Regions from separate parts of the Idiomarina piscisalsi genome, predicted to be linked through region 1. Evidence: predicted binding sites of a transcription regulator. Region 1 holds the regulator's gene; the other holds the start of a gene.

The links. Region 1 encodes NrdR, which represses ribonucleotide reductase genes. Its sites were predicted from a motif close to AAACACNANATNTNGTGTTT; they were not measured.
Region 2: nrdA (class 1a ribonucleoside-diphosphate reductase subunit alpha) is a predicted target of NrdR. The motif match lies at 1,190-1,209, and genes of this name have one in related genera.

What each region holds. Positions count from the first base shown of each region.
Region 1 is NZ_CP022133.1:786,464-789,883, reverse strand. Features, by position in the region: gene ribBA (bifunctional 3,4-dihydroxy-2-butanone-4-phosphate synthase/GTP cyclohydrolase II) at 1-306, opposite strand, end outside; gene ribD (bifunctional diaminohydroxyphosphoribosylaminopyrimidine deaminase/5-amino-6-(5-phosphoribosylamino)uracil reductase RibD) at 312-1,448, opposite strand; gene nrdR (transcriptional regulator NrdR) at 1,441-1,890, opposite strand; gene glyA (serine hydroxymethyltransferase) at 1,942-3,198, opposite strand; gene ettA (energy-dependent translational throttle protein EttA) at 3,358-3,420, shown strand, end outside.
Region 2 is NZ_CP022133.1:1,220,535-1,223,954, reverse strand. Features, by position in the region: gene ubiG (bifunctional 2-polyprenyl-6-hydroxyphenol methylase/3-demethylubiquinol 3-O-methyltransferase UbiG) at 1-326, shown strand, start outside; gene CEW91_RS05910 (HAD family hydrolase) at 330-1,016, shown strand; gene nrdA (class 1a ribonucleoside-diphosphate reductase subunit alpha) at 1,287-3,420, shown strand, end outside.

The sequences.
Region 1 (3,420 bases):
GGCTGCCGAAATTCCTGTTGTAACGCCCTCTGCCGCTTCAATAGAAACGGTAAAGTTTGTTGCATAAGGCGCGTTATTTTTGTCCACCATCAGCGGTAAATTCAGTTGCTGGCAACGCTCTTCAGTTAAGGTTAAGCAGATAAGTCCTCGGCCATAACGCGCCATAAAGTTAATCGCTTCTGGCGTCGCGCATTCCGCAGCAATAATAAGGTCACCCTCATTTTCGCGATCTTCATCATCCATCAGGATAACCATTTTTCCCTGACGGATGTCTTCTATAATCTCTTCTGTGCTATGCAATGACATAACGCTTAACCTTTTCCTGTCATAAATTGGGGTACTGCGATAACTCGTTGGTCATCACCAACCTGACGCCTGTCAGTTATTTTAAAGCGTATCGCTTTGTCTAAAGTATTCGGTTCGTCAATATCAAAGAGTGAACGCGCCGCGTTGCCCAGTAGCTGACCTGAGCTATACATTATTAGCCGGTCACAATAACCCGCCTCTATAAGTGCTGCTGCTAAAGAGGCACCACATTCAGTCCAAACTTGATTCACTTCCCGTTTAGCCAGCTCAGTCATCAAAGCGCTCAGCTCAACTTTTCCGCTGGCTGCTTTATCAATTATAACCTCGTGGCAATGGGCATGGCGGATCGGTTTTCCCGGCTCGCATCTAACTAACCATACCGGTGCGGATGATTCAAAGATTTTAGCATCATCAGTCACTCGGTTTTGGCTGTCGATAACAATACGTATCGGCTGTTTTAACGGTTCAGGTAAAGACCTTGTCGCTGGCCACTGGCTCTGCCGAACCGTCAGCATGGGATCGTCTTTTAAAATGGTATCAGCACCAGTAAGGATCGCGTCGGACTGAGCTCGCCAATACTGAACATCGGCACGCGCATGGGAACCTGTTATCCATTGGCTGCGGCCATCCGATAACGCCGTTTTTCCATCCAGCGACGAGGCCATTTTGACAGTAATGAAAGGGCGGTTTTCTCGCATTCTGGACAAGAACCCTGGGTTCAGCTGTTCCGCGGATTTTTCCAACACGCCAACCAACACGTCAATATCCGCTTCGTGCAAACGCTTAATGCCATTACCACTCACCCGAGGGTTCGGATCATGCATAGCGACCACAACACGCGCAATGCCCGCTTCAATTAAAGCGTCCGCACAGGGCGGCGTGCGTCCCATGTGGCTGCACGGCTCTAAAGTCACATAAGCCGTTGCACCTTTTGCGTCAGCACCGGCCTGCTTTAATGCATGAATTTCCGCGTGCGGTTCGCCGGCTCGCTGATGCCAGCCTTCACCAATGACTTTATTGTCTTTGGTTATCACACAACCGACAGCAGGGTTAGGACGCGTTGTCATAATACCGCGCCGAGCCAACTCAATGGCACGATGCATCATTTCGTGATCAACTTTTAGCTGCGACAGTTTAATCATTCAGACGAGCGATTTCTTCGCCAAACTCTCGAATATCTTCGAACGAGCGATAAACGGAAGCAAACCTTACATAGGCCACTTTGTCGATTTGTTTCAGGTTTTCCATAACCAATCCGCCAATAAAATTACTGGTTATTTCACGCTCACCCGTCGCACGGATACTCGATTTAATTTTATTAATAGCCTGTTCCATAAGCTCCAGACTAACTGGCCGCTTTTCAAGTGCTCTTAACAACCCGTTACGTAGCTTATCTTCATTGAACGGTTCTCTCGAGCCATCGGTTTTAATAACCCGAGGCATGATGAGTTCAGCCGTTTCAAACGTCGTAAAACGCTCCTTGCAATGATTACACTCACGCCGGCGACGTACCGAGGCGCCATCCGCAACTAATCGCGAATCAATAACCTTGGTGTCTTGTGTGCCACAAAATGGACAATGCATTGCCTGACTCCTTTAAGTGCGCTTTACGACTCGAGTAACGATAGTGCGTAATTATCCGTATACTGGAAAATTAGCGCATAACGCTTTTACTTGTTCGCGAACTTCGCTGATTTTGCTCTCGTTCGAGATATCATCCAGAACGTCACAAATCCAGTTAGCAACTTGTTCAGCTTCCGCTTCTTTAAATCCACGGCGAGTAATTGCCGGTGTACCTAAACGCAAGCCAGAAGTCACAAAAGGTGAACGTGGGTCATTCGGAACCGCATTCTTATTAACCGTAATAAATGCATCACCTAAAGCCGCATCTGCGTCTTTACCGGTAATGTCTTTGTCAATTAGGTCAACCAGGAACAGGTGGTTCTGAGTGCCATTTGATACGATTTTATATCCGCGCGCCTGCATGGTTTTTACCATGGCGTTGGCGTTCACTAATACCTGCTTTTGATATTCTTTAAATTCCGGCTGCAAAGCTTCCTGGAATGCAACCGCTTTACCAGCAATAACATGGCAGAGTGGGCCACCTTGGTTACCCGGGAATACGGCGCTGTTCAGTTTCTTGTGTAGCTTTTCATCATCACTACCGGAAATAATCAAACCACCACGTGGGCCCGCCAGGGTTTTATGCGTGGTCGTCGTAACAACGTGCGCGTAAGGTACTGGGTTCGGGTATTCCCCCGCGGCAATCAAGCCCGCTACGTGCGCCATATCGACCATTAAGTAGGCGTCAACTTTATCCGCAATTTCACGGAATTTTTTCCAGTCAACGATACCAGAATAGGCTGAGAAGCCGGCAACAATCACTTTCGGCTTGTGTTCCAGCGCCAGCTTTTCAACTTCGGCATAGTCAATTTCACCAGTGGACTCGTCCAGGCCATACGAAACGGCGTTATAAAGCTTTCCTGAGAAGTTAACTCCAGAACCGTGAGTTAAGTGACCACCGTGAGCCAGGCTCATACCGAGGAACGTGTCCCCGGCTTCCATCAGCGCCATAAATGCCGCTGTATTTGCTTGCGAACCAGAATGTGGCTGTACGTTTGCGTATTTTGCACCGAATAACTCTTTGGCGCGCTCAATGGCTAAGTCTTCGACTTTATCGACAAACTCACAACCGCCATAATAGCGCTTATGTGGATAGCCTTCTGCGTACTTGTTGGTTAACTGAGAACCTTGCGCCTGCATGACTCGCGGACTCGTGTAGTTTTCTGATGCAATCAGTTCAATATGTTGTTCCTGACGCTCAACTTCGCCTTGCATTGCTTGCCATAAGTCCGCATCAAAGTCGGCAATGTTCATCTCAGATTTCAGCATTACAGCTCTCCAAATCATTAAATGGTCTTAATTTGTGGGGTATTTTACCTTAAAACACAAATGAGTGCCTAGTTCAGCACAACAAAGTTTGGGGATGTTCGTAAATAACAGTAAACTATGCAGTAACTTTTTTGTCGATAGGAAGGATTTTACGTCGCTATGGCGCAATATATCTATTCAATGTCTCAGGTGAGCAAAGTTGTGCCACCTAAGAAAACCATC
Region 2 (3,420 bases), 430 kb from region 1:
TCCCTGACCCAGCGTCCATTGTAAATGCCTGCACACAAGCGGTTAAACCAGGCGGCCTGGTGTTTTTTTCTACCTTAAATCGCAACGTGAAATCATGGCTGTTAGGCATTCTAGCAGCCGAACACATACTTGGCTGGGTGCCGAAAGGAACACACCAACATCAGCGTTTTATTAAGCCGTCGGAACTCCTTCGCATGACCGATGAAGCCGGACTTAATGAGATTGATATTAATGGATTAACTTTCCATCCATTAAAAGGATTCACTTTGTCAGAAACCGACATAGACGTGAATTACATTACCGTTTTACAAAAGCCGTTGACATAGCTCATGACGAATCTCGCAAACAACCCGAAGCTTCCCGAAGGCGTGCTGTTTGATCTTGACGGCACCTTGCTGAACACGGCGCCTGATCTTGGAGCCGCACTCAACAATGTGTGCGCTTTATATGGTAAAGAACCTGTTCATGAAAGCATTTACACTCCGGTTGCTTCCCATGGTTCCAGAGGCTTGCTAAAGCTGGCCTTTTCAGAGGAGCTGCAGACCCATGAAAGCGAGTTACGGAAAGCTTTTTTGGACGCCTATTCGAACAGCATTGCCGCTAGAACCCATGTATACGAAGGGGTTGTACCGCTACTTAATACTCTGATTCAAGCCCGGGTAAAAGTGGCGATTGTTACGAACAAACCTAAGCAGTTGACCCAAGAATTACTGCCTAGCTTTCCCGAGTTTAATGTCTTTGAGTCGGTTGTCTGCGGGGACACTCTAAGTGTATCAAAACCTGACCCTGCACCTTTGCTTCTGGCCGCGGAGCAGCTGGGGGTTAACCCTAAAAGCTGTATCTACGTGGGTGACGCTGAACGTGATATTCAGGCTGGCCGTAATGCTGCAATGACAACGGTACTGGCCCATTATGGGTATATTAGTGACAGTGACTCACCAGCCGACTGGAAAGCCGACTATGGAATTAGCACGCCATTAGAATTATTGGATATTATTGGACTACCACAACCTTGATCTATTAACCCATTTTTAAAGACAAAAAAGTTATAAAAAGCCGAGGTCCTCGCAAACTCACGTCTATTAAAGGCTAGAAAAAAATCAACAATTAAACGTCAAATTTCTTTTCATTTTCTCGATAAATTCGCTTGATCAAAGTCTGACTAAGACCTAGCATACTGAAAAATCAAAGACACTAGATATTGTGTGAATTTCACTCTGTATAACTAATGACCACAATATCTTGTGGCTACATCTCTATAACAAAAAGCTAAGAGTCGGCGCAAAATGAACGAGCAACTGTATGTCACCAAACGTAGCGGCGAACGTGAACCGCTAAACCTAGATAAAATTCATCGAGTGATCATGTGGGCAGCGGAAGGTCTGCATAATGTTTCCGCTTCTCAAGTCGAAATTAAGTCTCATATTCAGTTTTACGATGGTATTAAAACCGAAGACATTCACGAGACCATTATAAAGGCGGCAGCTGATTTAATCTCGGAAGAAGCTCCTGACTATCAATACATGGCAGCCCGTTTGGCCATTTTCCATTTACGCAAACGCGCTTATGGAAAGTTTGAGCCACCTCGTTTATTTGATCACGTCAAGAAAATGGTGGCAGAGCACCGTTATGACGAGCACTTACTGGAAGACTACAGCGAAGCCGAGTTCGACCAAATGGATGAGATTGTCGACCACTGGCGAGACATGAACTTCTCATACGCAGCGGTCAAACAGCTTGAGAATAAATACTTGGTTCAAAACCGTGTGACGGGCGATATTTATGAAAGCGCCCAGTTCCTATATATTTTAGTCGCTGCCTGCTTGTTCGCGAACTATCCGAAAGCAACTCGCATGGATTACATCAAGCGTTTCTATGATGCAACGTCTGAGTTTAAAATTTCACTACCAACCCCCATTATGTCTGGCGTTCGTACACCAACACGTCAGTTCAGTTCATGCGTATTAATTGAAACGGGCGACAGCCTGGACTCTATTAACGCGACCGCCAGCGCCATTGTGAAGTACGTTTCTCAACGCGCCGGTATTGGTATTAATGCCGGTCGCATTCGTGCGCTGGGCAGCCCAATTCGAAACGGTGAAGCGTTCCACACTGGCTGTATTCCTTTCTACAAATACTTCCAGACAGCGGTTAAGAGCTGTTCGCAAGGCGGTGTTCGTGGTGGCGCAGCAACTCTGTTCTACCCACTATGGCATTTAGAAGTAGAAAGCTTGTTGGTGCTTAAGAACAACCGTGGTGTTGAAGAAAACCGTGTTCGTCATTTGGACTACGGAGTTCAATTCAACCGCTTGATGTATCAACGTTTGATTAAAGACGACTACATTACGCTATTCAGCCCTTCTGACGTACCGGGCCTGTACGACGCGTTCTTCGAAGATCAGGAGAAGTTCGAGCAGCTGTACGTTCAGTATGAGCAAGACGAAAGCATTCGTAAAAAACGCATTAAAGCCATTGAGCTATTCAGCCTGTTTATGCAGGAGCGTGCCAGCACGGGGCGTATTTACGTACAAAACGTTGACCACTGCAATACGCATAGCCCGTTTGACTCGAAAGTGGCGCCTATTCGTCAAAGCAATCTGTGTCTGGAAATTGCTTTGCCAACTAAGCCATTACAACACGTCAATGACGAAGAAGGTGAAATTGCGCTGTGTACCCTGTCAGCATTCAACTTGGGTAAAATTAGCGACTTAGGCGAGTTTGAAGAACTGGCTGACTTAGCCGTTCGTGCGCTCGACAGCCTACTGGATTATCAGGAATACCCAGTTCCAGCAGCGTATAATGCGACTATGAACCGTCGTACTTTAGGTATTGGTGTCATTAACTTCGCTTATTACTTGGCTAAGCACGGTGTTAAATACTCTGACGGCTCGGCGAACAGTCTGGTTCACAAAACCTTCGAAGCTATACAGTATTACCTGATGAAAGCCTCAATGAACCTGGCAAAAGAAAAAGGGTCGTGTCCGAAGTTTAACGAGACTACCTACTCGCAAGGCATTATGCCGACAGATACTTATAAGAAAGAACTGGACAGTGTTTGTAATGAGCCTCTGCATCTCGACTGGGATCAACTGCGCGCAGATATCAAGCAGCACGGTATGCGCAACTCTACCCTTTCAGCGCTTATGCCATCTGAAACGTCGTCGCAAATTTCAAATGCGACCAATGGTATCGAGCCACCACGCGGCTTTGTCAGCGTGAAAGCGTCAAAAGACGGCGTTACGAAGCAGGTAGTGCCTGACTACGAGACGCTTAAGGATAAATACGAGCTGCTGTGGCAAATTCCGAATAATAAAGGTTACTTAGAGTTAGTCGGTATTATGCAGAAGTTTGTTGACCAAACTATTTCTGCGAACACCAACTACGATCCAGGCAAGTTCGATGCGGGCAAAGTACCGATGA